Regions from separate parts of the Cupriavidus sp. 05L310 genome, predicted to be linked through region 3. Evidence: predicted binding sites of a transcription regulator. Region 3 holds the regulator's gene; each other region holds the start of a gene.
What was found. Region 3 encodes HrcA, which represses chaperone genes, less so after heat shock. Its sites were predicted from a motif close to TTAGCACTCNNNNNNNNNGAGTGCTAA; they were not measured.
Positions count from the first base shown of each region.

Region 1: a site for HrcA is predicted at 1,992-2,018, ahead of rpoH (RNA polymerase sigma factor RpoH). Genes of this name have one in related genera too.
Region 2: a site for HrcA is predicted at 7,472-7,498, ahead of groES (co-chaperone GroES). Genes of this name have one in related genera too.

Region 1 covers NZ_JBFTOX010000016.1:30,926-40,510, forward strand. The annotation lists gene AC1DS6_RS13780 (heme o synthase) at 1-87, shown strand, start outside; gene AC1DS6_RS13785 (SCO family protein) at 236-865, shown strand; gene rpoH (RNA polymerase sigma factor RpoH) at 980-1,876, opposite strand; gene AC1DS6_RS13795 (pirin family protein) at 2,266-3,141, shown strand; gene ybiB (DNA-binding protein YbiB) at 3,159-4,169, opposite strand; gene AC1DS6_RS13805 (ABC transporter ATP-binding protein) at 4,284-5,087, opposite strand; gene ntrB (nitrate ABC transporter permease) at 5,122-5,916, opposite strand; gene AC1DS6_RS13815 (CmpA/NrtA family ABC transporter substrate-binding protein) at 6,150-7,469, opposite strand; gene AC1DS6_RS13820 (ANTAR domain-containing response regulator) at 7,794-8,441, opposite strand; gene AC1DS6_RS13825 (fumarylacetoacetate hydrolase family protein) at 8,652-9,353, shown strand; gene maiA (maleylacetoacetate isomerase) at 9,358-9,585, shown strand, end outside.
Region 2 covers NZ_JBFTOX010000017.1:104,083-113,667, reverse strand. The annotation lists gene AC1DS6_RS14805 (metallophosphoesterase family protein) at 1-242, shown strand, start outside; gene AC1DS6_RS14800 (cupredoxin domain-containing protein) at 291-671, shown strand; gene AC1DS6_RS14795 (ArsR/SmtB family transcription factor) at 1,018-1,302, shown strand; gene AC1DS6_RS14790 (2OG-Fe(II) oxygenase) at 1,462-2,070, shown strand; gene AC1DS6_RS14785 (Crp/Fnr family transcriptional regulator) at 2,134-2,850, shown strand; gene AC1DS6_RS14780 (hypothetical protein) at 3,463-3,681, shown strand; gene AC1DS6_RS14775 (LysR family transcriptional regulator) at 3,817-4,671, shown strand; gene AC1DS6_RS14770 (zinc-dependent alcohol dehydrogenase family protein) at 4,684-5,688, opposite strand; gene AC1DS6_RS14765 (YebO family protein) at 6,078-7,226, shown strand; gene groES (co-chaperone GroES) at 7,591-7,881, shown strand; gene groL (chaperonin GroEL) at 7,922-9,565, shown strand.
Region 3 covers NZ_JBFTOX010000018.1:13,196-22,780, reverse strand. The annotation lists gene glnE (bifunctional [glutamate--ammonia ligase]-adenylyl-L-tyrosine phosphorylase/[glutamate--ammonia-ligase] adenylyltransferase) at 1-610, shown strand, start outside; gene rrtA (rhombosortase) at 607-1,233, shown strand; gene AC1DS6_RS15025 (S8 family peptidase) at 1,278-2,960, opposite strand; gene AC1DS6_RS15020 (hypothetical protein) at 3,154-3,588, opposite strand; gene recN (DNA repair protein RecN) at 3,635-5,359, opposite strand; gene AC1DS6_RS15010 (NAD kinase) at 5,441-6,358, opposite strand; gene hrcA (heat-inducible transcriptional repressor HrcA) at 6,473-7,510, shown strand; gene hemH (ferrochelatase) at 7,623-8,738, shown strand; gene AC1DS6_RS14995 (RNA-binding S4 domain-containing protein) at 8,772-9,167, shown strand; gene AC1DS6_RS14990 (hypothetical protein) at 9,212-9,367, opposite strand.

The DNA of each region.
Region 1 (9,585 bases), on a different contig from region 3:
ACTTTCCGTTTCTCGATCCTTTACCTCTCGCTGCTGTTCGCCGCGCTGCTGGTCGATCACTACTTCAAGTTCCTGCCGCAAGGCTGAGCGGCCGGACGGCGGCTTGCGACATCTTGTCGCGGCCTGAGCGCGCGGCGGCCCCAATCGGCGATACTGCTTCACATCTGTTAATGTGACCTTGCCGCGCCCGGCCGATTGCCGGGCGGTCCTGGCTCGCCAAACCACCCGAACCCGCATGCCGAACCGCTTCCCTCCGGGCTTCCTGCCCACTTTCGCCACCTTCCGCCGGTTGTGCCTGCTGGCGTTGTGCTCGCTGCTGCTTGCTGCATGCGGCCAGCAGCGCGCGTCATTCAAGAACGTCGATATCACCGGCGGCAGTGAATTCGGCAAGGACTTCGTCCTCACCGATCACAACGGCAAGGTGCGCTCGATCGCGGACTTCAAGGGCAAGGCGGTGGTGATGTTTTTCGGCTATACGCATTGTCCCGACGTGTGCCCGACCACCATGGCGGAGTTGAAGGCGGTCATGGAGCAACTGGGGCCGGATGCCGACAAGGTGCAGGTGCTCTTTGTCACGGTCGATCCCGAACGCGATACGCAGGCGCTGCTGGCGCAATACGTGCCGGCCTTCGATCCGCGCTTCCTGGGTATGCGCCCGGCCGACGACGCCGCGCTGCAGAAGGTCGCCAAGGACTTCAAGGTGTTCTACGCCAAGGTGCCAGGCACATCGCCGTCCAACTACACCATGGACCACTCGGCGGGCAGCTATGTGTTCGACCCCAGCGGGAAGCTGCGGCTGTTCATTCGCCATGGCCAGGGACCGGAGCCAATTGCGCACGACATCAAGCAACTGCTTGCTTCCTGAGGGGCGTGGCCGGTGTAACCGGTAGACAAAATGAAACAGGGCCGGTCGCGAGACCGGCCCTGTTGCTTTCGGGAAAAGGGCGGGGGTGAAATGCCCGCCGCCGCCCGGCGTGCCTCAGGCAAATGCCTGCAGCGCTCCCTTCATCTTCTTCATCGCCGCGGTTTCGATCTGACGGATACGTTCGGCCGAGACGCCGAATTCGTCAGCCAGTTCGTGCAGCGTGGAACCGCCGGACCCGTCGTCGTTGACCTGCAGCCAGCGCGCTTCGATGATGCGGCGGCTGCGGTCGTCGAGCTTGGACAGCGCTTCCTCCAGGCCTTGCACCTGCATGCGGTCGTGGCGCTGGGCCTCGATCACGCGGGTGGGTTCGTTGTGGTTGTCGGCCAGGTAGGCGATGGGAGCGAATTCCTCTTCGCCGTCGTCGATCTGGCCTTCCAGCGCCAGGTCACCACCAGACAGGCGGGTTTCCATCTCCATCACTTCTTCCGGCTTGACGTTCAGCTCGCGCGCAACCGCGTCGATCTGTTCCGGGGTGAAGGTATGGGCACCCTGCTTGTGGCTGCGCAAGTTGAAGAACAGCTTGCGCTGGGCCTTGGTGGTAGCCACCTTGACCATGCGCCAGTTCTTCAGCACGTATTCGTGGATCTCGGCCTTGATCCAATGCATCGCATACGACACCAGGCGCACGCCCTGGTCCGGGTCGAAGCGCTTCACGGCCTTCATCAAGCCGATATTGCCTTCCTGGATCAGGTCCGCATGGGGCAGGCCGTAGCCGAGGTACTGGCGGGCGATGGACACCACCAGGCGCAGGTGCGACAGCACCATGCGGCGCGCAGCGTCAACGGAGTCATGCTCGCGCAGCTCGCGCGCGAGCCGCTGCTCTTCCTCGGGGGTGAGCAGGGGAATACGGTGGACAGCCTGGATATAGCTGTCCAGATTTCCCAGCGTTCCGGGAAGCGTCAGCGCAAACGTGCCAGTACCTTGGGGCACCGTGGGCAGACGGTTGGTCATTTGGGTTTGGTCAGCAGATAGGACCGCGTTCACTCGATTGCTCCTTTTGCATCCGGCGGGTGGGTTGCCCGCGTACGCCAACCCATGGGGGCTACGCACTGCATTGCAACACATATTAGCACTCAAGCCGGTGGACTGCTAAGTTGGAGTAGTTATAGGGTTGATAGTTCCGGATAATCGAAATCTGTTTTTACATAGCGTTTCCTGCGAGGAGCTTTGCGTGATGTGGCGTGGCCACTATCTCATGCGAGCCCTCGAACGATCCGACATGGATTAGAGGGACCACGCGCCCTTCGGTTCTATCGCCAAATGAGATGCAGTGTTTCTACAGCGGCTACACTCTTTTCATTTGCGCAATCCGCAAGCATCGACCGAACCGGGGAGAATTCATGTCTGCTATCGAACACTTGCTCAAGCCGCACACGCGTGACCTTGGCGACTTTGCCGTCAGCCGGCTGCTACCCGCGGCGGCAACGCAGACCGTCGGGCCGTTTATTTTCTTCGACCATATGGGACCCGTGGCGATGCCTCCGGGGGAAGGTGCGGACGTGCGTCCGCATCCACATATTGGGCTGGCGACCGTCACTTACCTGTTCGAAGGCGAGATCCTTCACCACGACAGCCTTGGCAGCAAGCAGGTGATCAGGCCGGGCGACGTGAACTGGATGACGGCGGGAAAGGGCATCGCGCACTCGGAACGCTCGCCGCAGGCCGCCCGCGATGCCGGGCCGCGCTTGCATGGCATACAGACCTGGGTGGCGTTGCCAAAGGAGTTCGAAAACGTCGAACCGTCCTTCCATCATCACCCCGCTGCAACGCTGCCCAAGCTGGAGCGCCCCGGGGTACGGATGACGGTGATCGCCGGAGATGCCTTTGGCGCGGAGGCTCCCGTGAAGGTGTTCAGCCGCACGCTCTATGTGGCCATCGAACTGGATGCGGGTGCCAGCCTGGAGATTCCGCCGGAGCATGCCGAACGTGGCATCTATCCGGTGGACGGCAGCGTTGCGCTGGATGGCGAAATATTGCCGGAACGCCATTTGGCGGTGTTGGTGCCTGGCGTGCCAGTGACGCTGACCGCGCAGGCGCCTTCGCGCGTGATGCTGCTAGGCGGCGATCCGACGGACGGGCACCGCTTTATCTTCTGGAATTTCGTCGCCAGCAGCAAGGAAGCGATCGAGGCGGCCTCCCAGCGCTGGGAGGATGACCAGTTCCCGCGCGTGCCCGGCGAGGACGATCGCATCCCGCTGCCGCAGCGCAAGCGCTGAAAGCGCCCGGGCCTGCCTCAGACCGGGCTGGCCCAGGTCACGCGCGTTCCCTGTTGCAGGCAGTCGCGGATTGCCTCGATCTGCGTAGCGATCGGAGCCGGGACGGGTGCCTTGCCGTCCAGCACGAGGCGGATCCAGGCCGCAGTCTGGTCCACGTCGCTGCCGGGTGGCAATTCCGGCACTTCGGTGATGGAGCCCGCGGTGGGATCGACCAGTGTGCGCTGATGTCCGTCGTGTAGCCAGTCGATGCGGCTGCCGCGCCGCGCATCGGCCACCACTTCGCCTTCGGTGCCGCGCGCCAGCAGCACATTGGCCGGCTCACGGGAGAAGTAGTCAGTCAGCGTTTCCCGGTACTCGGGATGGGTGTAGCTGTACAGGCGCAGCGCTTCCGCCGGGGAGTGGGTGCCGACCGGCTGGAGCATCTTGACCACCGTGTGCGCGGAGTTGCGCAAGCCGATCTGCATGCGCCTGTCGAGCATGGCGGCCAGCGCCGGCGACAGCACGTCGATCGGCAGCACCGCCAGCGGGCCCGGCTGGCTGTCCTTGCTGCGAAGCTGGGCTTCGGCCTGCGCCACGGAACTGCACGGCGCGATGCCCAGCGCCTCGAATAGCGAGAGGCTGGTCACGCGCCCGTTGAACTGGCGGCTGCCGTGCACCAGCACGGGAATGCCCTCGCGCGCCAGCAGCAGGGCCAGCAGCGGTACCAGGTTGGGCTGCTTGCGCGCGCCGTTGTAGCTTGGGATGGTCACAACAATGCGGTCCGGCGGCGCCGCCAGCGGCAGGCAGTGCGCGTGCGCGGCATCGAGCATGCCGGCCAACTCGTGCGGGGCTTCGCCCTTGATGCGATAGGCCATCAGCACCGCGCCCAGCTCGATATCGGCCACGCGGCCGGCCAGCATGGCATCGAACAAGGCCTGCGCGTCCTCGCGCGGCAGCGCGCGGGCGCCGTTGACGCCCCGGCCGATTTCCTTGATGTACTTCGCCGCGGCGAAAGTCGGGGCGGAGGGCGTGGCAGGCGTGGTGGTCATGGCGGGCTGGGGCGATGTGGTTTGAGGTTCATGATAGCGGAGCGGACGGGCCGTGCCCATCGCATTGGCCAATGCCGGCCTGCCATGCCGCCGCGCCCGCTTGCCGGCGTCCGCTCAGGCGGCTTCCTTCAGCGCCGGATTGCGCTGCTTGCGATACAGGAAGTCCAGCACCGCGGTCCGGCACGCGTGATAGTTCTTGTCGTCGGCCAGCGCCATGCGCTCGCGCGGCCGTGGCAGGTCCACCTTCAGCACTTCGCCGATCGTGGCGGCCGGGCCGTTGGTCATCATGACGATGCGGTCGGCCAGCATCACCGCTTCGTCCACATCATGGGTCACCATCACCACCGTGCTGCGGGTCTTGGCCACGATCTTGATCAGTTCGTCCTGCAAGTGCGCGCGGGTGAGCGCATCCAGCGCGCCGAAGGGCTCGTCCATCAGCAGCATCTTGGGCTCCATCGCGAGCGCCCGCGCGATGCCCACGCGCTGCTTCATGCCGCCCGAGATTTCCTGCGGATACTTGGATTCGGCATGGGTGAGCCCGACCATGGCCAGCGTGTCGTGGGTGCGCGCCTTCAGTTGCGCCTTGGTTTCGCTGCCGCCGAACACGCGTTCCACGCCAAGGTAGACGTTTTCGAAGCAGGTCAGCCAGGGCAGCAGCGAGTGGTTCTGGAACACCACCGCCCGATCCGGGCCGGGCCCGGCGATCTCGCGCTCGGCGCAGATCAGTGCGCCGGCGCTGGGACGGTCCAGTCCGGCCAGCAGGTTGAGCAAGGTGGACTTGCCGCAGCCGGAGTGGCCGATCAGCGTGATGAACTCGCCGCTGGCGATGGACAGGTTGACATCGCGCAGGGCGACGAACGGCCCCTTCTTGGTCTTGAAGGTCTGCCCGACGTTTTCGATACGGACGAACTTTTCCATGAGGTTCTCCTTGGCGCTGCGCGCGGTAGCCGTCTTAGTTGCCGTAGCTGAAACGCTTCGCCAGGCTCAGCAATGCGTATTCGAGCAGCAGCCCGACCACGCCGATGATGAAGATCGCGATGACGATGTGCTCCACCTTCAGGTTGTTCCACTCGTCCCACAGCCAGAAGCCGATGCCGGTGCCACCGGTCAGCATCTCCGCGGCCACGATCACCAGCCAGGCCGTGCCGATCGACAGCCGCACGCCGGTCAGCATGTAAGGCAGGACGGCCGGCAGCAGCACGCGTGTGAACACCTTCCACTCCGACAGGTCGAGCACGCGCGCGACATTCAGGTAATCCTGCGGCACGCGCGTCACGCCCACCGCGGTGTTGATCACCATCGGCCAGATCGAGCAGATGAAGATGGCCCATATCGCCGCCGGGTTGGCAGACTTGAACAGCAGCAGCCCGATCGGCAGCCATGCCAGCGGCGAGACCGGGCGCAGCAGGCTGATGATGGGCGCCATCATGGCGTTGAGAAAAGCGAAGCGGCCCAGCGCGAAGCCGGCCGGGATGCCGATCAGCGCCGCCAGCCCGAAGCCTGCCGCGACCCGTGCCAGCGACGCCAGCACGTTCCAGCCGATGCCCTGGTCATTGGGGCCGTTGCGGTAGAAGGGGTCGGCAAACAAGGGCACGGCGGCATGCCAGGTAGCGGCCGGCGTGGGGATGGCGGGGATCATCGTGGCGATACCGTGCCAGACCAGCAGGAACAGCGCAAAGCCGGCAACAGGCGGCATCAGCTTCAGCACGATGGCCGCGAAGGCATCGCGCCGTGCCGCACTGCGCAGAGCGCGTTCATGAGCCCGCTGGTCGCCAGGCGCGGCGAGATCGGCGGGGCTGCCGCTGTCTGCGGGCGCGGCTTGGGTGCCGGCATGGGCGGCCGGCTGGGCAAGTGCATTCACGTCAGGCTCCTTCAGGGGCCGGCGTGTCGCCACGCCGGCGTTCAAGCGGCAATCAAATCGAAATCACTCGGCAGGCGAACGGTGCGGCCGGCGCGATATCAGGCGAAATCGCGCAGGGCTCAGGCCTTGATCTTGAAGCCGTCGGCGTAGGCCTTCGGATCCTTGCTGGCATCCCACACCACGCCGTCCAGCAGCTTCGCGGTACGGAAGTCGCTCTTGGGTACTGGCACCTGCGCGGCCGCGGCACCTTGCTTGTAGACGTCGATGCGGTTGACCTTCTTCGCCACCGCCAGGTAGTCGGGGTGGTCCTTGAGCAAGCCCCAGCGCTTGTGCTGCGTGAGGAACCACATGCCGTCGGAGAGGAAGGGATAGTTGGTGCTGCCGTCCTGGTAGAACTTCATCGAGTCGGGATCGTCCCAGGTCTTGCCCAGGCCATTGCTGTAGCGGCCAAGCATGCGGTCCAGGATGATGTCCATATCCGTGTTGACATAGGACTTGGCGGCAATCGTTTCCGCGGTCTTGCGGCGGTTGGAGGCCGAGGCATCGATGTACTTCGATGCCTCCAGCACGGCGGCAACCATGGCGCGGGCCGTATTGGGGTACTTCTGCACGAACTCGGCGGTGGTGCCCAGGGTCTTTTCGGGGTGATCCTTCCAGATCGCCTGCGTGGTCTCGGCGGTAAAGCCGATCTTGTCGGCGATTGCGCGCGCGCCCCAGGGCTCGCCCACGCAGAATCCGTCCATGTTACCCACGCGCATATTGGCCACCATCTGCGGCGGCGGCACGGTGATGGCCTTGGCGTCCTGCATCGGGTTGATGCCGTTGGCGGCCAGCCAGTAGTACAGCCACATCGCGTGGGTGCCAGTGGGGAAGGTCTGGGCGAAGGTGTAATCGCGCTTTTCCCTGGCCATCAGCGCTTTCAGGCTGGCACCGTCCTTGACGCCTTTTTCCGCCAGTTTGGACGACAGCGTGATGGCCTGGCCATTGTGGTTCAGGTTCATCAGCACGGCCATGTCTTTCTTGGGCCCGCCGATGCCGAGCTGCACGCCGTAGATCAGGCCGTACAGCACGTGTGCCGCATCGAGTTCGCCGTTGACCAGCTTGTCGCGCACGCCGGCCCAGGAGGCTTCCTTGGTGGGCGTGATCTTGATGCCGTATTTCTTGTCGAAGCCGAGCGTGCCGGCCATCACTACCGAAGCGCAGTCCGTCAGCGGGATAAAGCCGATCCGCACTTCCGGCTTTTCCGGCGCATCCGAGCCGGCTGCCCAGGCTCCGGCGCGCACGAGCGGGTCGACCAGCGTGATCACGCTGGCGCCGGCGATGGTGGCCAGGGCGCGGCGGCGGCCGCTGCTGGCGGGTACCGCATCGGCGCCGGCGGCGCTGGCGTCGGTGGCAACCGCGGCGTGCAGCGGCTTGGCAATCTTCAGGCGAGAGGGCATTCCACGGCTCCAAATGAAAAGCGTCCTGAACCGCGCCGCTTTCGCCAAGAATGCGGGGCAGTTCAGGACGCCGTTGTCCCGTGATGCGGCGCGGCCGTCGTTGGCGGCGCACATCGGTTTGTGATCGGCCGTCGTTGGCCGATGTCTGGATTACGCAAGCCGCGTGCCAAGCTTGTTATGCAGGGTGCAGTCAATATTCGCGCGAACGCGGTGACGCCCTGGCCCGAAGGGGCAGGGCGGCGGGCGGTACCGGTGCGCGGGCGGTAGGGCGGCAGCGCCATCCTTGTGCATTGCACCAAGCGCGTGCGGGGCGTCGCCCGCGCCTTAACTCATTACATCGATGACGCGCCGTGCCGCTTCGACGAGCTTGATGCCACGCTCCATGGCCATGCTGCGCAGCCGCTTATAAGCCTCTTCCTCGCTCATGCCGCGCTCTTTCATCAGCAGGCCCTTGGCGCGTTCGACTTCCTTGCGCTCGGCCAGCTGCAGGCGTGTGGCATCCAGCTCGGCGCGCAACTCCTGATCCAGTTCGAAGCGCGCATACGCCACGTCGAGCACGGTCTTCACGCGATCGGCGCGCAGCCCGTCGACGATGTAGGCGGTAATGCCTGCCGTCAGCGCGGCCTTGATGCGCTGGGCGTCGTCGTTGTCCGTAAAGAGCACGATGGGGCGCGGCGCGTGCTGGGTGGAGACGCATACGTGCTCGACTGTATCGCGCGCCGCCGATTCCGAGGCGATGATGATCAGGTCCGGCTGCCGCGCGGCGATCGCGTCGGGGAGCCGCAGGTCGGCGTCCACCGTCTCGATGTCGGTGAAGCCCGCCGACACCAGCCCGGCATGGATCGTCTCGACGTTGAGCGGGTCGGCGTCGTGGGGATCGCGCACCAGCAGGATGCGCAGCGTGCGCGAACCCGCGGCGGAGGCGGGCGCGGGACTCGTCGGACTGGGAGGGGCTGGGGGGCGTCGGTTCATGGCGTCACTTGGGATCTCTCGTGCCATGCAAGATTCGCGCCGAGATGCTTCTAATTGTATTGCGGGGTTTCCCGGATTCAATGGTTTGCCGGCATACGCGGCGGGAACCGCCGGTGTATGCTATTGCCCTGCTGCGCGGCGGGGCGTCTGCTGGCGACGCCGCATGCCGGTGCGTAGCCTAAAACACAGTGCACAAGTCTGGAGAGAAGGATGACCGAATTCGTATTTGCCCCGCCGGCGCCCAACGGCGTGCCCGTGCGCGGCAGCAGCGCTCAGTTCCCGGTGCGCCGGGTTTACTGCGTGGGCCGCAATTATGCCGCGCATGCGCGTGAAATGGGTTCGGATCCCGACCGCGAGCCGCCGTTCTTCTTCTGCAAGCCCGCCGACGCGGTGAGCTACGTGGCCGACGGCAGCGAAGGCACCTTCCCCTATCCGCAGGGCACCGGCAACTGCCACTATGAAGTGGAACTGGTCGTCGCCATCGGCAAGGGCGGCAAGGACATCGCCGAGGCGGACGCCGCCAGCCACGTGTTCGGCTATGCCCTCGGCCTCGACATGACGCGCCGCGACTTGCAGAACGAATCCAAGAAAACCGGCCGCCCATGGGAAACCGGCAAGGCCTTCGACAAGTCCGCCCCCATCGGCCCGATTGTGCCGGTGTCCGCCATCGGCCATCCGGAGAAGGGCGCGGTGACGCTGTCCGTCAATGGCGTCGAGAAGCAGCGCGGCGATCTTTCGGACCTGATCTGGTCGGTGCCCGAGATGGTGTCTTATCTCTCCAGGCTGTTTGAGCTGCAGCCCGGCGACCTGATCTATAGCGGCACGCCAGAAGGCGTGGGCCCGGTGGTGAAGGGCGACATCATGCAGTGCAAGATCGAAGGCGTGGGCGAACTGACCGTCAAGGTGGTCTGAGCCTATGTTCAAGCTCTACAGCTACTTTCGCAGCTCGGCGTCGTACCGGGTGCGCATCGCGCTGCGGCTCAAGGGCCTGCCTTATGAGTATGTGCCGGTGCATCTGTTGCGCGACGGCGGCCAGCAACTGCTGCCGGCCTACCGCTCGCTCAATCCCGATGCGCTGGTGCCGACCCTGGTCGACGATGACCAGGTATTGATCCAGTCGGTGGCGATGGTCGAGTACCTCGAC
Region 2 (9,585 bases), on a different contig from region 3:
ATCCCAACGTGACGGTGTTCTATGGACACATCCACCAGGAGCATCACCATATGACCGGGCATATCGCGCATCACGCGGCGCGTTCGCTGATGTTCCCGCTGCCGGCGGCGGGGTCGCAGGCGCAGCGTTTGCCGCTGCCGTGGGATCCGGCGCAGCCTTATCGCGGGCTGGGGTGGCGAGAGGTGGAGGCGCGCCGCGCGTCGGGCGATCTCGGGATCGAGGAAAAGCCAGTCACGGGCTGAGGCGCGGTGGTCCGTCCATCGTGCCGGGGAAACAATCAGGAGTGGATCATGCCGGCAACACTGACACTACGGGAAGGAATCAGCCGCAGGCGGGCGCTGTGCTGCCTGCTTGCCCTGGCGGGCGGCGTGCCGCTATTGCATGGCGCGGCTGCCGAACCGCGGGTGATCAAGGTGCATGCGCGGAAGTTTGTCTTCACGCCGGACCGGATTGCGCTGCGCGCCGGTGAGCCGGTGGTGTTCGAGTTGACGGCGCAGGATGCGATGATGGGGTTTAGCGTGCCGGATTTCGGTATTCGTGCCGACTTGCCTCCCGGCAAGGTGGTACGGGTTCCGGCGATGGCGAAGACGGCCGGGACATTCGGGTTCCTGTGCGATATTTTCTGCGGGTCGGGGCACGAGACGATGAATGGGGTGATTGAAGTGACGTAGGGGGGCGCGACTCAGCGTCAAAGGCATAAAGTCAAATCTCGCCGATTTGTGCAGTGCGGTAGTTCGTCCCATGAGCGCAGTGACGACCGTTGCGCGACCACGCGCCGGATCGCTTGTGCGCATCCCTCAGCCGCGGCTTGTGCGAGCGGGCGCGGCCTGCACGCGCGTGTCGCGGCCTGTTGTAATCTTGTGTCATTGTGCGCCGGCATGCCCTGGCTGGTTGCTTTTGCCGCGCCTGCCGCGTAGAAAGTAGATGTCAGGCGGTCGCGGCGGGCGAGCTGCAGCAATCCCGACGGCCGGCGACGCACAATAACGATATCTGGACGACGAGCGGGAAGACGTGGCCATGGAGACCGATCAAGAAAGCACACTGACCTACGCGCTGCTGGCGGTGCCGGCGCGCGCCGCCATCTGCCGCGCGCTGCTGGATGCGGGTGACGCTGGCATGCCGGCCTCCGAACTGGCCGTCGTGGCCGGGCTGAGCCTGCCGCGCGCCAGCCATCACTTCCAGGAGCTGACGCAGGCCGACGTGCTGGCGCTCATCATCCGGGACCGGCAGGTGATCTATGCACTCAAGGCACGGCGCGCGGTGAGCCTGGCGCTGGAGTATCTCGACAGTAGCGGACTCTAGTCGCTCCCGGCCCACACCAGTTGTTCAGCCGGCGCCGGTCAAGCTGTCCGGCGCAGGATGCGTGCCGAATTCGCGCGCCGTCTCGCGGGCAAGCGCGTGCGGCGCGCTTTGGTTTTTTGTCTCGTTGTTTATGTTGTTCCGTATTGAAATCAGGTATCTATGTCCGCACTGGAAAGTCTGTTTGTCGCCCTCGAAGAGCGGGGCTGGGCTGTTTCCGACGACCTTATCGACAGCACGCTGGCCGCGCGGCTGCATGACGAGAGCCGCGCTGCGTGGGAGGCCGGCCTGTTCCACCCGGCCCGGATCGGGCGAGGCGAAGAGACGGCACGCGACGCCGGCATTCGCGGCGATTCGATCCTGTGGCTCGACGATGCGCCTGCCGGCACGGCCAGGCAGGATTTCCAGGCGTGGGCGGTGGACTTTCGCGCGGATTTGAACGCCAGGTACTTCCTGGGTTTGAAGCGCGAGGAATTTCACTTCTCTCACTATCCCGTGGGCACGGCCTACAAGAAGCACATCGACCAGCATCGTGCGACCCTCCACCGGAAGATTTCGCTGGTGCTGTATCTCAATCCGCAATGGGACGAGCACGACGGCGGCGAACTCGCTCTCTACGCCCGGGACGGCGATGCCGCCGCACTGCACCGCGTGCTGCCGAAGCGCGCGCGGCTGGTGGTGTTTCGCAGCGACCTGGTCCCGCATGAGGTGCTGCCCTGCCACAAGACCCGCTGGGCGCTGACCGGCTGGTTTCGCACCGATCCCGCGTAGAACGCGCTTTATGTTCCAGGGGCTGCCGTCCCGCCAGCAAGTGTCCAATCCGAGCCCATGCACATGAGCCCACACCCGCAGTCGCACGAAGGCCATGCCGCCGCCAGCGGGCAGTTTTCCGCCGGGCTGGAAGCCCTGCTCAGATCGCATGCCATGCGCCGCCAGTTGGCGAAGGGCGAGGTGCTGTTCACCTACGGCTCCAACCCGGATGCGCTCTTCTGCGTCGAGCGCGGCGCCATCAAGGTCAGCAGCACGGCGCAAAACGGGCGCGAGGCTGTCCTCAGCCTGCTCGAAGCGGGGCAGTGGTTTGGCGAGGTCTCGCTGTTTATCGATGCGCATCGCGTGTACGACACCCGCGCCGCCGAGGCGAGCGAAGTGCTGGTGATTCCCGCGGCCACCTTCCATGCGCTGATTGCACGGGAACCGCGCTTGCTGATGGAATTCACGCAACTGATCTGCCGGCGCTACCGTAGCGCGCTGGAATGGATCGATGAGGTGATCCTGATGCCGTTCCCGGTGCGCCTGGCGCGGCGCCTGCTTGCCGTCGAGCACGCGCACGCGCTGTCGGCGCAAGGCATGCAAACGCAGGGCGGGCGCCCCGCGCTGAAGCTGTCCCAGGAGGAGCTGAGCCACATGCTCGGCGTGTCTCGCCAGAGCGTCAACCGGCAACTCAAGGACTGGGAGAAGCAGGGGGTGCTGCGCCTGGAATACGGACGCCTGATCCTGTGCGACAAAGCAGCGCTGCAGGCCATCGGCAGCGAGGCCGCGCCGGCACCATAGGCGTGGGCGGCATGGGCGGCATGTGCGGTGCGCATCCGCAACCGGCATCGCGCATCGTCGCAACATTGAAATAACCGGCGGCTAAGATCCGGCGGGGCCAGCAGATACTTCTCCCTCACGGGGATGGCAGGTTTTTTGACGAAATCCGTGTCTGCCTGGCCCCGCCCTCCTTGCTGTTGCGCGCTATTTCGAAGATGGGAGTTGCGCGCCGGCCTATTGGCGATCGTCCGCGGTCCCGGGATTGTTGCGTTTTCTGACGGTTGTTTTATTGCACCGCAAAATGTGTCCCGTTGGCCTTTATATAACGCGATACGGTATCCAGCGCCTATAATTATTGTGCGTCGCAGCAGTTCGCATGCGACCCTCGGAAGCCAGGATGGAGCGCGGCACGAAGCCACTGGTTTTCCGTCCTCCCGGCTTGTTCATGCATGCGCGCATGGCCACTACACGCCATGGCAGTGCCGGCGGCCTGCGTGTGCCGGTTTCCATCGCCCATCGCCGCAATGTGACGCCCGCCGGTCTCCACAAGACCCGTTCCGCGGCCGTGGCCGACCATCCGGACCTTGGCCGTCCATCAGCAATTAGCGATCAACAATCAGCAAGAGGAGCGCAATGTTGCCGTGTGAGCGATGCGAGCGCCAGGCCGGCAGGCCAGGACACCTGCCGCCCCACCCGGACCTGGAGGCCGCGCGGACAGACGCGCCGGCGGTGGGTGGCGCGGCCTATGTCTATCGATGCCGCCAGTGCGGCCATACCATGGTGCTGCGCAGCCCCAGCCCGGAAGTGCCGGACTATTGGGCGCTGGGCGGCGACGAGGCGCCCAGCGCCTGAGCGCCTGTCGGCAGGGCCGCCGCTCACCCTGTTGTTGGCGCCGCGGCGCCGTGCCATCATCGCGCAGCCGCGGGCGATGTCCTTGCCGCGCCGCATTCAACTGCCTCTCAACTTCAAGGCCGGCAAATTCCGCAGATGGATTGGAGCGATATCAAAGTCTTCCTGGCGATTGCCCGCGCCGGCACCCTCGGCGGCGCCGCGCGCATGACCGGGCAGACCCAGCCGACCATGGGGCGCAGGCTCAAGGCGCTGGAGGAGGCCGTCGGGCACGCCTTGTTCCAGCGCACCAGCGAGGGTTTCGTGCTGACCGACGAGGGCGCTGCCGTGCTCGCCCACGCGGAGCGCATCGAGGAGGAGGCCATTGCCTTCGAGCGCCAGTTGTCGGGCCAGGCGCGGGAACTCGATGGCATGTTGCGGATTTCGTCGTCGGACTGGTTTGGCGTGCACATGCTGACGCCAGTGATCGCGGACTTTATCCGCGCCCATCCGCGCGTCGCGGTGGAACTGGTGACCGATGCGCGCCTGCTCAGCCTGGCACGCCGCGAGGCCGACCTGGTGTTCCGCATCCGCGCGTTCGACGAACCCGATGTCGTGCAACGCAAGCTGATGCAGATGGACTACGCGCTCTACTCGGCGCCCGGTGTGGCGCCGCCGCGCCCCGGCGATGGCGAGGGCCATGCCCTGCTGACCCTGGATACCGGCCTGGCCGACCTGCCCGACGTGGCCTGGATGCGCAAGCTCCTGCCCGGGGCCAGGGTGGCGTTCGGCAGCAACAGCCGCGAGGCGCAGGCAAAGATGTGCGCGGCCGGCGCCGGGCTGGCGGTATTGCCCTGCCTGCTGGCCGAGCGCGTCGGAGGCCTGCAGGCCATCGATATGGGCGAGCCGCCGCCGCGGCGCGATGTATGGGTCGGCTATCACCGCGACCTGCGCCGGCTCGGACGGCTGCGTGCCTTCCTCGATGCCACCATCGAGCGCCTCGGCGGTGGCTAGCGCGGCGCGCGCTCAGTCCTTCGCAATTTCCACCACCAGCTTGCCGCTGGCCGTACCGTTTTCGATGGCCTGGTGCGCTTCGATCGCGTTGCCGAGATGCAACTCGCGCGGGTCGAGCCGCATGGTGAGCTTGCCGGCTTCGGCCAGCCGGGTGGCTTCGCGCAGGATTTCGCCATGATGGGCGCGGCCCTTGCCGGTCAGCAAAGGCATCAGTGTGAACACGCCCGAATACGTGGCGGCGCGGAACGACAGCGGCGCCAGCGAGTGCGTGCCCCAGCCCAGGCAACTGACCACATGGCCGCCATAGGTGCGCGCGGCCCGGAAGGCACTGTCCAGCACCGCGCCGCCCACGGTGTCGTAGACCACGTCGAAGCCTTCGCCTGCCGTATGTTCACCGACATACTGTTCGACCGATGCCGTCGCGAAGTCGATCGCGGTGGCGCCATAGCTTTCGATGATCTCCCGATGGCGGGCCGATCCGGTGGCATAGACCTGCGCGCCGAGCGCGCGTGCGATCTGTACCGCGATGTGCCCGACGCCGCCCGCACCGCCATGCACCAGCACCTTCTGCCCGGCCTGCACCCGCGCCCGGTCGACCAGGCCTTCCCACGCGGTGATGAACACCAGCGGCAACGCGGCGGCTTCGCGCATCGATAAATTGACGGGCTTGGGCGCCAGCAGGTCGGCATCCACCGCCGCGTACTGCGCGAGCGAGCCTTGCAGGCCGCCCACGCCGCCGGTCATGCCATAGACCTCGTCGCCGGGGGCAAAGGCCGTCACACCCGGTCCGACGGCTTCGACCACGCCAGCCATATCCAGCCCCAGCACGGCCGGCAAGGGGTGGCGGGCGTGCGCCGCATTGCCGGCGCGGATCTTGGTGTCGAGCGGGTTGACGCCGCTGGCGAGGATGCGCACCAGCACTTGGCCGGGGCCGGCCTCCGGCCTGGTCAGCCGGACGGTCGAGAACGGCGAGCCGGCGGCTTCGACGATGAGGGCCAGCATGGAGGCTTGTGACATGGTGAACTCCCGAAAGGAATGTCGTGGGTTGGTGTCACCATTCTTGGTTATGCGCAAATTTTCGTAAATCAACTAATTTGCACATGTTTCATGCGTATCTGCATGACTGTGGGTGCGGCTCGGGGCTGAATCAGGGCGTTGCCGCTCAACCTCACGCCTCCGGGCACAGGCTTGCGTGCGGAGGCAATCATTCGGACTTGCACAGGCATGGCTGACTCATCACCCGCGTACGTCCTGTCATTCTGTTGATCCCAATCAAACTGTCCCGTGTACCGCCTCCTACCGTTACCTTGCGGCGCGTCATTCCCGCGTTGCCTGCGGTGTTTCGGGGGGCGCCGATTCGCATTACAGTATCCAGGGGCGTGAATGGAGCAATGAGTGCAATGAGGATGAGGTTAGCGATTTGGCTCGTAGTGATAGCCGTTCTGTTGCCGGAGGGGGCCGTCGCCGTCGACTTCGGCAGCAAGGGCGGGCCTGAGCCTGCCAACATCGACAAACTGACCGATCTCCTTCGCGAGGATCCCTATGATCTGGAGTTGCTGATCAGTTTTGGCACCTCCAAGGGCGGGTCGGCTGGCCATCTCGCCTTGGCGATCCGGGACGATGCGCCTGGCGACGATCTGGTCTACTCGGCCAACTTCTATGCCGACCGTACACGTAAGCACCAGAGCGGCTTCTACACCTCGGATCTGATGGTTGGCATCCCGAAGAAAGAGTACTTGTTCAAGACTGTCTCCTCGATCGCGGAAACGGCCTCGTTTGGCCTGGACTTCGGCGAGATCTACAAGCGCTCGGTCATCGGCGTGCGCGTCCGTGGCATACCGGCCAGCGACAAGGAGGCCTTGGTGGCTTACTTCAGGCGCATCAATGACGACTATCACCAGCGCGCCAGGAATACCGAGTATCACCGCGGCGAGATCAAGTACGACTACATGCGCCTCAACTGCGCCAAAACCGTCGGCGCCGCATTCAAGTTCGGGGCGGGCTACAAGGACCTGGAGGTCACCAGTGCCAAGGTCCTGTCCGGACGGCGGGTGGTGGCGGCCGCCACGGCCAACCTCCCCACCGAGATGGCGATGAAGCTCATCAAGGAGTGGGGCAAGCGCGGGTACGGCATGGACGTGGTGCTGTACAAGAAATACGGCGGCTCGACCTATATGGATCCGCACGAGGACGAAAAGGTGGCCTTCAAGGACCTGCCCAATCGTTTCCCCTCGGTCCTGTCCATGGATTTCCGCAGGGAGCAAGGCGCCTACGAGGACTTCGACAACCTCTTCGCCATGTATCTCCTCTACAACCTGGGCAAGTACAGCGTACGCGTGAACGAGCAGACGAGGCTGCTTGAGATTGAGAAGGACAAGCGACCAATGGCCTACCCGGAGGCAGCCAGACTTGCCACTCAGAGCGCCAGGTCGGACAGCGAGAATTTCCGCCGCCGCATCCCGTTTAGCCAGAGAGGGACAAGGATCGGGGAAACGCCGGATAACACGCACCTCTACGATTTCACTGACAAGGATGCCAGGACGGCGAAGCCCTAGAGATTAAAGCCACAGTCAGCCAGTCCACATGAAATTCCATGGTTGCCTCCCGGCGGCGCCAGCGCGCGGCTGTGCCGCCATTCCTCATAAGCCTCTGTATTTAAATGAGAATCTTGAAAGCCTGGCTGCGCCTCTGGCTGCGCGGGTTCAAGGTTGAACGAACTTCGGCATGAAGAATTTTGCCGGAGGAAGGGTAAACACGTATCAAGTCGCTGACTTGAAAACGTAAACCCCCGTCCCTATAATTAGCACTCGTCGGGCATGAGTGCTAACAGGCCTCGCCCGGCGCACCAATTCTGCTGGCCGTTAGTGCTGGCGGCCAATTTTGTGAACCTGAAATCACTTTTTGTACCAAGGAGTCCGTATGAATCTGCGTCCTTTGCACGACCGCGTGATCGTCAAGCGTCTGGACAATGAAACCAAGACCGCTTCCGGCATCGTGATTCCCGACAATGCTGCCGAAAAGCCTGATCAAGGTGAAGTGCTGGCCGTGGGCCCCGGCAAGAAGGACGACAAGGGCGCTTCGATCGTCCTCGACGTCAAGGTGGGTGACCGCGTGCTGTTCGGCAAGTATGCCGGCCAAGCCGTGAAGGTGGATGGCCAGGAACTGCTGGTCATGCGCGAAGAAGACATCATGGCTGTGGTGAACAAGTAATCCACGCACCCCATTCGTACCGATTTAGGAGATTCAGAACATGGCAGCTAAAGACGTAGTATTCGGCGACGCCGCCCGTGCCAAGATGGTCGAAGGCGTGAACATTCTCGCCAACGCAGTCAAGGTTACCCTGGGCCCGAAGGGTCGTAACGTTGTGCTGGAGCGCAGCTTCGGCGGCCCGACCGTGACCAAGGACGGCGTGTCCGTGGCCAAGGAAATCGAGCTGAAGGACAAGCTGCAGAACATGGGCGCGCAAATGGTCAAGGAAGTGGCTTCCAAGACCAGCGACAACGCCGGTGACGGTACCACCACCGCAACCGTGCTGGCCCAGTCGATCGTGCGCGAAGGCATGAAGTACGTTGCCGCCGGCATGAACCCGATGGACCTGAAGCGCGGCATCGACAAGGCTGTGGTGAACGCGGTCGAAGAGCTGAAGAAGCTGACCAAGACCACCACCACCAGCAAGGAAATCGCCCAGGTTGGCTCGATCTCCGCCAACAGCGACGAAGTGATCGGCAAGCTGATCGCTGAAGCGATGGACAAGGTCGGCAAGGAAGGCGTGATCACCGTGGAAGACGGCAAGTCGCTGGCCGACGAACTGGAAGTCGTGGAAGGCATGCAGTTCGACCGCGGCTACCTGTCGCCGTACTTCATCAACAACCCGGAAAAGCAAGTTGTCGCCCTGGACAACCCGTTCGTGCTGCTGTTCGACAAGAAGATCTCGAACATCCGCGACCTGCTGCCGGTGCTGGAGCAAGTGGCCAAGTCGGGCCGCCCGCTGCTGATCATCGCTGAAGACGTCGAAGGCGAAGCCCTGGCGACCCTGGTGGTGAACAACATCCGTGGCATCCTGAAGACCGCCGCTGTCAAGGCTCCGGGCTTCGGCGACCGCCGCAAGGCCATGCTGGAAGACATCGCCATCCTGACCGGCGGCGCAGTGATCGCCGAGGAAATCGGCCTGACGCTGGAAAAGGCAACCCTGCAAGAACTGGGTCAAGCCAAGCGCATCGAAATCGGCAAGGAAAACACCATCATCATCGACGGCGCCGGCGACGCAGCCTCGATCGAAGCACGCGTGAAGCAGATCCGTGCCCAGATCGAAGAAGCGACCTCGGACTACGACCGTGAAAAGCTGCAAGAGCGCGTGGCCAAGCTGGCCGGCGGCGTTGCAGTGATCAAGGTTGGCGCAGCCACCGAAGTCGAAATGAAGGAAAAGAAGGCACGTGTGGAAGACGCACTCCACGCAACCCGCGCAGCCGTGGAAGAAGGTATCGTCCCCGGCGGCGGTGTGGCCCTGCTGCGCGCTCGCGCTGCCATCGCCAACCTGACCGGCGACAACGCTGACCAGAACGCCGGCATCAAGATCGTGCTGCGCGCCATGGAAGAGCCGCTGCGCCAGATCGTGCTGAACGCTGGCGAAGAAGCTTCGGTCGTCGTGGCCAAGGTCATCGAAGGCAAGGGCAACTACGGCTACAACGCCGCCACCGGCGAGTACGGTGACCTGGTGGAAATGGGCGTGCTGGACCCGACCAAGGTGACCCGCACCGCGCTGCAGAACGCTGCTTCGGTCGCTTCGCTGATGCTGACCACGGATTGCGCCGTGGCAGAACTGCCGAAGGACGAGTCGGCTCCGGCAATGCCGGGCGGCATGGGTGGCATGGGCGGCATGGACGGCATGATGTAAATCTGCCGGCCTGCCAACCT
Region 3 (9,585 bases):
GCGCTTGCGCCCCAATGGCGAGGCGGGGCTGCTGGTGACCAGTTTCGAGGGCTTCCGCCGCTACCAGCAGCGCGAGGGCGACAACACGGCCTGGGTGTGGGAGCACCAGGCCCTCACGCGCGCACGTTTTTGCGCGGGAGACCCGGTGATCGGCGCGCACTTCGAAAGCCTGCGCGACGAGATCCTGCGCCAGCCGCGCGATGCCGCCACGCTGCGCGGCGAGATCACCGCCATGCGCCACAAGGTGTCCGAGGGACATCCCAACCCAAGCGGTCTGTTCGACCTCAAGCACGACCGTGGCGGGATGGTCGACATTGAGTTCACGGTGCAATACCTCGTGCTATTGCACAGCCACGACCATCCCGCGCTGACGCGCAATGCCGGCAATATTGCGCTGCTGCGCACCGCCGGCGAGCTTGGCCTGATCGATGCCACGCTGGCGCGCGAAGTGGGCGACGCGTATCGCGTATTCCGCGCGCGCCAGCACCAGTTGCGCCTGGATGGCCAGGTTCACGCGCGTGTTGCGCCGGCCGCCGTGGCGCCGCAGGCGGCGCAAGTCCGCGCGCTCTGGCAGGCGGTGTTCGGCGAGCCGGCGGAGCCCGGAAAATGAATCCGCCCGTGGCCGGCGCCGCGCGCTGGCCGGCTTTGCTGGCCGCGCTGGCGGCGACTGCCGTCCTGAGCGCCGCCTTTACCTTTGTACCGTGGCTGCATGCGCAGGGACTCTATCTGCGCGACGCGGTCATGGGCCACGGCGCGGCCGGCCAGTGGTGGCGCCTGTTTACGGCGATGTGGGTCCACCTCGGCTGGCAGCACTGGCTGGCCGATCTGCTGGCTGCCGTGGGCCTGATGCTGCTGGTCGGGCGCGAGGCGCGCGCCGGCGCGATGCTGGCGGTGCTGGTTGCCTGCGGCATAGCGGTGCAAATGGCGCTGTGCCGGGTTCCCTCGGTAGGCTGGTATGGCGGATTGTCGGGCGCGCTGCACGGGTTGGCCCTTTGGGGTGGTCTGCGCCTGCTGGTTGGCAGCGGCGTGTCGCGCGTGCTTGGGGTGGTGCTTTGCCTGGGCGTGCTGGTCAAGACCTGGCTAGAGCAGTCGTGGCTCGCGCCGGTGGTATTCGACGCGCAGTGGGGCTTCGGGGTGGTGCGTATCTCGCACGCGGCCGGCACGGTGGCCGGCCTGGCGCTTTGGCTAGCGCAGGAGTGGTGGCAACGCCGTCGCGGCCAGTCAGCCGCATAGGCATGCCGAGGCAGGATACCCGGCCTCGGCACAGCGTCATTCGCTTAGCGCGGTTTCGCCGGTAGCCGGCGCCGTCCGGACCAGCTCAGCAGCAAGCCAAGTACGCACAGGCCCAGCGCGAGCGGCCACGACAGCGCACCGCCGCCACCGCCACCGCCGCCGGAGGATGTGCCAGGCGTACTGGGCGTACTGGGCGGGCTGGGTGGAGGCGGCTGGGCCACCTGCGTTGCGGCGATGACGGCGGCGTTGGCATCGAGCAGGCCTGCACCACATTTGCCGGTACCCGTGGTGGTCGTGCAAAACGTGCCTGCAGGGTGGGGGCGCGCGGAACTCTTCAGGGTGGCAAGCAGCTGGGCGGGTGTCAGCGCCGGATTGGCCGCGAGCATCAGCGCAGCCACGCCCGACACCAGCGGCGTGGCAAAGCTCGTGCCCTGGGAACTGGTGACCGTGTAATTGCCAAGCGACGTGGTGCCGTCATTGGAGAGGGTGCGGATGAAGGAATTCGCCACCGAACACGTACTGCCGTTGCTGCCCTGCACGACCTTGGAATTGCCGCAGCCACCGCCGGGCGCGCTCAGCGAGACTTGCGGTCCCACATTGGCATAGCCGGCGTTCTCGCCGTCGTTGGCGTGGGCCGTGACGGCCACCACGCCACTGCAGTCGGCAGGCGCCTCGACCGCACTGGCGCTGTTGCCGGTGGCGGCAACCACGATCACGCCGTTGGCAGCGAGGTCGTTCACGGCCTGCTGCTCGATGCTGGAGCAGGTGCCGCCGCCCAGGCTCACGTTGATCACGCGCGCGGGGGTGGGGTTGGCCGGAGCATTGGGCACGGCGAGGCCGCCGGCCCACCGCATGCCATCCACGGTGTCGGACAGCAACGCGCCGCAGCGGCCGGATACGCGCACCGGCTGGATGCGTGCGTTCCAGTCCACGCCGGCGATATTCACCCCGTTGTTGGTCAGCGCTCCCAGCGTCCCCGCCACGCGGGTGCCGTGCCAGCTATTGTTGGTGGCAGTGGTGGTTGGCGCCGATGTGCCGGGACAGGTGAATCCGCTCGGCACGCCGTCGCCAGCATCGGTAGCATCGGTGTCGCGCCCGTCGCCGTCATTGGCGATGCTGGTGTCGGTAATGAAGTCATAGCCAGGCACGATGCGCGCGGCCAGGTCCGGATGCGGCAGGTAGCCGGTATCGAGCACCGCGATCACGAGGCTGCTGCTGCCGCGGGTGCGGTCCCATGCCGGCGGCAGGTTGACGCCGCCCACCACTTGCGCGGGCGTGCCGAGGTAGGGCTGGTTGAGCGCGAATTCGGGATCGTTGGGTGCCGTGTCATGCAGGTGCAGCCAGCGGTCCGGCACCACCTCCGCGATGCGGGGATCCTGGCGCAGCCGGGCGGCGGTGGCCTCGGGGTCGGCGGCATCGCTGCCGGAGACGCTCAGCAATTGCAGGCTGCCGCCCATCTGGCGCTTGACCGCGAGCGCCACGCCGGTGTTCTGGTGAACGCTCAGCATGCGGTCGGGCTGGCCGCTGGCGGCAGCGCTGCTGCCGTCGCGCCAGCGTACGATGAAGTTGCCGCTATAGCGCGGCGCCGGGCGCGCGGCGGGGTCGGGCCCCGCGCTGGCGGCTGCCGGTGCCCCCAGCCAGAGGGCGGCGCCCAGCGCCAGCAGCAGGGCGCCGTGGCGCGCTATGCGTCTTGTGCAGCATGACCGGTACTGAAGCTGTTGCTGCATGTCTGCCATCTCCCGTTAGGCCCGCGTCGGACTGACCGCGGTGGGGCTTTCCGTGCGGAGCGCCCCGGAATCTGCAAGAGCGCGATCGCGCCGGGAACCACGGTTACAGCATTCAACCTACAACGTTCAAGTCAGGGAAACCGACTACAGAGCCTGCCCGTCCCGCCATGCCCGCAGTGCGGGCACGCCGGCTTCAGCCCGGCGGCATGTCGCGTCCCATGGGCATGGTGCGATTCGGCTTGAGCACCCGGTCCGGTTCGGCCAGCTCGATGCGGGGAGCGGCTCGCAGCGTGGCCACGGCCTGTTCCATCGTAGCATCACCGGATTGCGAAATGGCAGTGACCAGCCAGACGCCGCCCGACATCGGCCGCTTGACGACGAAACGGATCGGCCCGGAAATCGACTCCAGCAGGCGGCCGGCCTCTTCGGAGCCGGTCACCGGCGGCGCGCTGAAGCGCACCATGATGTCGCCCACGGCGCGGTCGGCGCTGATACTGCCGGCCGGCGCATAGGGGCGCTGCTGCGCCTGGCAAGCGGTGAGTGCGAGCAGTGCCAGCAGGCCGCAGGCGGCGGTGATCCGCAGCGGGCGAGCCATTGAGCGGGAGTGCGGCAGTTTGCCGGTTGACATGGGAAAGCTCCTGGATGGTTACTGGGCCGGTGCGGGACGCGGGCGATCAGCTTGCGCTCCGGCGCGAACGGCGCGTTTCCCGGGCCGTGCCGGCGGCGCCGCGCATGCCTTGCGCGAGCATTTCCTCGGCGTGCTGCACGGTGGTGGCGGTCACGGTGGTGCCGCCCAGCATGCGGGCGGTCTCGACCACGCGGCCGGCCGGGTCGAGGGCGCGGATGCGCGAGCGGGTGACCGAGCCCTTGCCTTCGGGCTGGCTGGTCTCCTTGCTGACCAGCAGGTGGGCGCCGGCCTGGGCGGCGACTTGCGGCAGGTGGGTCACGCACAGCACCTGGCGGGCGCGGCCAAGCTCCTGCAGCCGGCGGCCTACCACTTCGGCCACCGCGCCGCCGATGCCTGTATCGACCTCGTCGAAGATCAGGGTCGGGGTAGGCGCGGCCTCGCTGGTAATGACGGAGATCGCCAGGCTGATACGGGCAAGTTCGCCGCCCGAGGCCACCTTGGCGAGGGGACGCGCGCTGACGCCGGCATGGCCGGCCACCAGGAATTCGACTTGTTCCAGGCCGTGGCTTTGCCCTTCGTCGAGCGGGTGCAGCGCCACCGCGAAACTGCCGCCCGCCATGGACAGGCCTTGCATGGCGTCCGTGACGGCGGCCGACAGGCTTTCGGCCGCCACCTTGCGGGCGGCGCCTAGGTGCTGGGCGATGGTCAGGTAAGCGGCTCGGGCCGCGGCCTCGCGCGCCATCGCCTTGTTCAGGTCCTGGGCGGACTGGAGGTCGTCGAGCTGCTGGCGGCGGGCCATCAGTTCGTCGGGCAGTTGCTCAGGCGGCAGCCGGTACTTGCGCGCGGTGGTGTGCAGAGCCTGCATGCGCGCTTCCACCAGTTGAAGGCGTTCGGGGTCGAGATCGAGCCGGTCGACATAGCGGTTGAGCGAGTGAGCGGCCTCCTCGACCTGCACCAGGGCCGGGTCCAGCGCCGCCAGCACGTCGCCCAGGCCGGGATCGACGCCCGCCAGCTGGCGCAGGCGCTGTACCACGCTGTTGAGTGCCGACAGTACCGAGCCATCGGCCTCGGACAGCGCTTCCAGCGCGGCGCGGCTGCCCTCGATCAGCCCCGCGGCGTGCGACAGCCGGTTGTATTCGGCCTGGATGTCTTCCCACTCGCCAGGTTGCGGCGCCAGCTTCTCGAGTTCGCCGACCTGCCATTCGAGCCGTTCGCGCTCAAGCTGCATCTCGCGCGAGCGGTGCTCGATGGTTTCGCGCTGGCGCACGCAGGCACGCCACGAGCGCCAGGCCTCGGCTACGGCGCCCGCCTGGGCGGTAAGGCCGGCATGGGCGTCCAGCAGCAGGCGCTGGGCGTCCGGGCGCAGCAGCAACTGGTGGGCATGCTGGCCGTGGATATCGACCAGGCGGTCGCCGATGTCGCGCAACTGGCCCAGCGTGGCGGCGGCGCCATTGATAAAGGCCTTGCTGCGCCCGCCGGCGTCGACGGTCCGGCGCAGCAGCACGGTGCCATCGTCGCCGGTGAGGTCGTGTTCGGCCAACCAGTCATCGAGCCCGGCGGGGGTGGCGAAGGTGGCGCTGATGCTGGTCCGGGCGGCGCCTTCGCGGACCACGCCGGCGTCGGCGCGCTCACCCAGCACCAGGGCCAGCGCATCGATCAGGATCGACTTGCCGGCACCGGTCTCGCCGGTGAAGACGGTGAAGCCCGGGGAGAAGTCGAGGTCGAGCGTATCGACGATGACGAAATCGCGGATGGACAGGCTGCGCAGCATCGTGGGCGACGGGTCGGGGTCAGGGGCGGATTCGGTTTGGGGGCGGCGGATCTGGGCCGGATCGGTCAGGATCGGCGCGGCTCAGAGCCGGTTGTCTTCGCTCGGGTACTCGTGCCAGTGCAGCTTCTTGCGCAGCGTGGCGTAATAGTTGTAGCCGATCGGATGCAGCAGGTTGACGGTCTTGGCCGACCGGCGAACCACAATGCGGTCGCCCGGCAGCAGCGAGGTCAGTGACTGCATGTCGAAGTTGACGCTCGCGTCGCGCGCCGTGGCCACCTCGATCGAGACTTCGGCGTCATGCGGCAGGACGATCGGGCGGTTGGACAGCGCATGCGGGGCAATCGGCACCAGCACCAGCCCCGACAGGGTGGGGTGCAGGATCGGGCCGCCCGCCGACAGCGCATAGGCGGTCGAGCCGGTCGGCGTCGAGACGATCAGGCCGTCCGAACGCTGGTTGTACATGAAGTGGCCGTCCACGGAGACGGCCAGTTCGACCATGCCGGAGATGCCGGAACGGTTGACCACGACGTCATTGAAGGCCAGCGCGGAAAAGATCACGCCGTCGTCGCGTACCACCTGCGACTCCAGCAGCATGCGGGTCTCCGACTCGTAGCGGCCCGCAAGCATGTCGGGCAGCACCGAATGCACGTCTTGCAACGGGATGTCGGTCATGAAGCCGAGGCGCCCGTGGTTCACGCCGATCAGCGGCACCGGGTAGCCGGCCAGCTGGCGCGCCAGGCCCAGCAAGGTACCGTCGCCGCCGAGCACCACCGCCACATCCGCATGCTTGCCGATCTCGTCCGGCGCCAGCGCCGGATAGTCGGTCAGCCCGGTAGCCATCGCGGTTTCGCGCTCGAACACCACATCCTGGCCGTTCCTGAGGATGCAGGCGGCCAGATCCTCCAGCGGGCCCTCGATGCCGGCGGTGGCGTACCTGCCGATCAGGGCGACGGTGCGAAAGGGCGCGCGCGCGGCGCCGGGCGTGGGGAGCGAAGACATGCCGGGATTAGACCATACCGCCGCGACCATTGTCAGCAGATGGGCACCTGCGGCCGGGCCGGAACACGGATGAGCCGCCCGAACGGGGTAAACTTGCGTAAAATCGGGAACATCATGGATGAACGTGCAAAAACGCTTCTCAAAACCCTGATCGAGCGCTATATCGCCGAGGGACAACCCGTGGGCTCACGGACCTTGTCGAAGTACTCCGGGCTCGATCTGTCCCCTGCCACCATCCGCAATGTGATGTCGGATCTGGAGGAAATGGGGTTTATTGCCAGCCCGCATACCTCGGCGGGGCGCATTCCGACGCCGCGGGGTTATCGCTTGTTCGTCGACACCATGCTGACCGCCCAGCCGCTGGATGGCGCGCTCAACCTGGCTGAACTGACCGGCAAGATCCAGGGCCAGTTGCGCGGCCAGCAGCTTGGGCCGCAGCGGATGATCACCTCGGCGGCTCATACCTTGTCCAACCTGTCTCAGTTCGCCGGCGTGGTGATGACCCCGCGCCGCGCCCAGGCGTTCCGCCAGGTGGAATTCATGCGGCTCTCGGACAAGCGCATCCTGCTGATCATCGTCACGCCGGAGGGCGATGTGCAGAACCGCATCATCCAGACCGAACTGCCGTATTCCCCGTCGCAACTGGTCGAGGCGGCCAATTTCATCAACTCGCACTTTGCCGGCATGAGCTTCGACAATGTGCGTGACCACCTGCGCGGCGAACTGCAGGCGCTGCGCATGGATATGTCGCAACTGATGCAGGCCGCGGTGGAGGCGGGCAGCAACGCCATGGCCGAGGAAGAGGACGATCACGTCTTTATCTCGGGCGAGCGCAAGTTGCTCGAAGTGGAGGATCTTTCCTCCAGCATGGAAAAACTGCGCAAGCTGTTCGACGTGTTCGAGCACAAGACCGGCCTGCTCAAGCTGCTCGATGTCTCCAGCCACGCCCAGGGCGTGCAGATCTTCATCGGCGGCGAGAGCAAGCTGGTGCCGCTGGAAGACATGGCGGTCATTACCGCGCCCTACGAAGTCGACGGCCAGATCGTCGGCACGCTCGGGGTGATCGGGCCGACCCGCATGGCCTACGAGCGGGTGATCCCGATCGTCGACATCACCGCGCGCCTGTTGTCCAGCGCGCTCAGCCAGAACTAGTGTCGTCCTGGCCCGGTCTCACAGACTGCCTGTTCCGTTCATCCTGTAAGCTCGGCGAGACCTGGCGGCCGCGCGCCCTGTGCCCGCGCCGCTCCGCCACACCGGAAATTACATGACGTTTACTCCCGAGCCGGCCTATCAGCATGGCCAGGCGCCGCGTACGGCGATCCTGCTGATCAACCTCGGCACACCCGATGCGCCGACGCCTAAAGCGGTCGGCAGCTACCTCAAGCAGTTCCTGTCGGATCCGCGCGTCGTGGAGATTCCCCGCGCCGCATGGCTGCCGATCCTGTATGGCCTCATCCTGCCGCTGCGCTCGCGTGCGTCGGCGATGAAGTACGAATCTATCTGGCTGCGCGAAGCCCATATGACGGGGTCGCCGCTGCTGGTGCACACCGAGCGCCAGGCCCACGCCTTGCAGTTGTTGCTCAACCAGCATGGCCACGAAGTTACCGTGGCGTGCGCCATGCGTTATGGCAACCCCTCGATCGGCTCGGTGCTGGAGGCGCTGCGGCGCCAGGGGACCGAGCGCATCCTGCTGCTGCCCCTGTACCCGCAATATTCAGGCACTACCACCGCGACCGCCTTCGACGAGGCATTTCGTGTGCTCAAGGCGTGGCGAAACCAGCCGGAGCTGCGGCTGGTCAAGCATTTTCACGACCATCCGGCGTACATTGCGGCTTTGCACCAGCAGGTCGGGGCATACTGGGCGCAACAAGGCACACCGGATTTCGCGCGTGGCGACAAGCTGATCCTGTCGTTTCACGGGGTGCCGCGCAGGACGCTGGAACTGGGCGATCCCTACCACTGCGAATGCCTGAAGACCGGGCGCCTGCTGGGCGAGGCGCTGGGTTTGCAGCCGGGGCAGTACCAGGTCACGTTCCAGTCGCGCTTCGGCAAGGCGGAGTGGCTGCAGCCCTATACCGCGCCTACCCTGCAAGAGCTAGGCAAGGTCGGTACCGGCCGGGTCGACGTGTTTTGTCCCGGCTTCCCGGCGGACTGCCTCGAAACGCTGGAAGAGATCGCCATGGAAGGGCGGTCCGAGTTCCAGGTGGCTGGCGGCAAGGTATTCCACTACATTCCTTGCCTCAACGATGCGGAAAGCTGGATCGCCGGGCTCGCGGAGATCGGATTGCAGCACCTGCAAGGCTGGCCGCTGCGGATGCCCCATCCGCATGAACTGGAAGCCCGGCGCACGCAAGCCCAGACCCGCGGTGCGGCGGCATGAGCGGCGCGGGAGTTACGGCTTGGAGGTGAAGGTATGAACGTATCTTTTGAGGCCGATGCCCGCCTGCGCATCGACAAATGGCTGTGGTGCGCGCGATTCTTCAAGACGCGCTCGCTGGCAGCCGAGGCGGTGGAGCGGGGCAAGGTCCAGGTCAATGGCCAGGCCTGCAAGAATTCGCGCGAGGTCAAGCCGGGCGACACGGTCGTACTGGAGGCGCACCAGCAACGCTGGGAAGTGGTGGTAAAGGGCGTTGCGGGAGCCCGCGGTCCGGCAACCGTCGCCCAGACACTCTATGCGGAAACTGAGGCCAGCGAGGCGCGCCGGCGCCAAGACGCGGAGAACAGGCGGCTCAACGATGAACCGGCGTCGCGCTTGCAGGGCCGGCCGACCAAGCGCGACCGGCGCCAGATCGATGGCGTCATGGGGTGAGGAGGGCAGCCGCGTGGGCGGTCGCCCGGACTCACCTGGCTGGGTCAGCGAACGTAGGGGATGATGTAGTGCTTGAAAACCGCCTTGCCGCTGCCGTACTCGGTGTCTCGCGGCGTGAACGCGCCGGAAAGGCAGATAAAGGCTGTCATCACCGATAATGCGGCGAGTAGGAAGACCGTCAGAACAGGTAGCTTATGCATGGCTAACCTTTCGAGAGTGGCCCGACGTGTGATGCATCTTCGACCCCGTTATTTTTGTCATTTTTATACGTTTTCATCTTAGGGGGTGCGCTGCTGCAAAGCAATATGGCCCCTATTTCCACACGCCTCTCTTTGTAACCTTGTGTTTCACCGCACCGTCCCGGTGCGCCCTTGAAAAACAGACGCTTGCCACCAACTGCAGGCTACATTTGCCGATT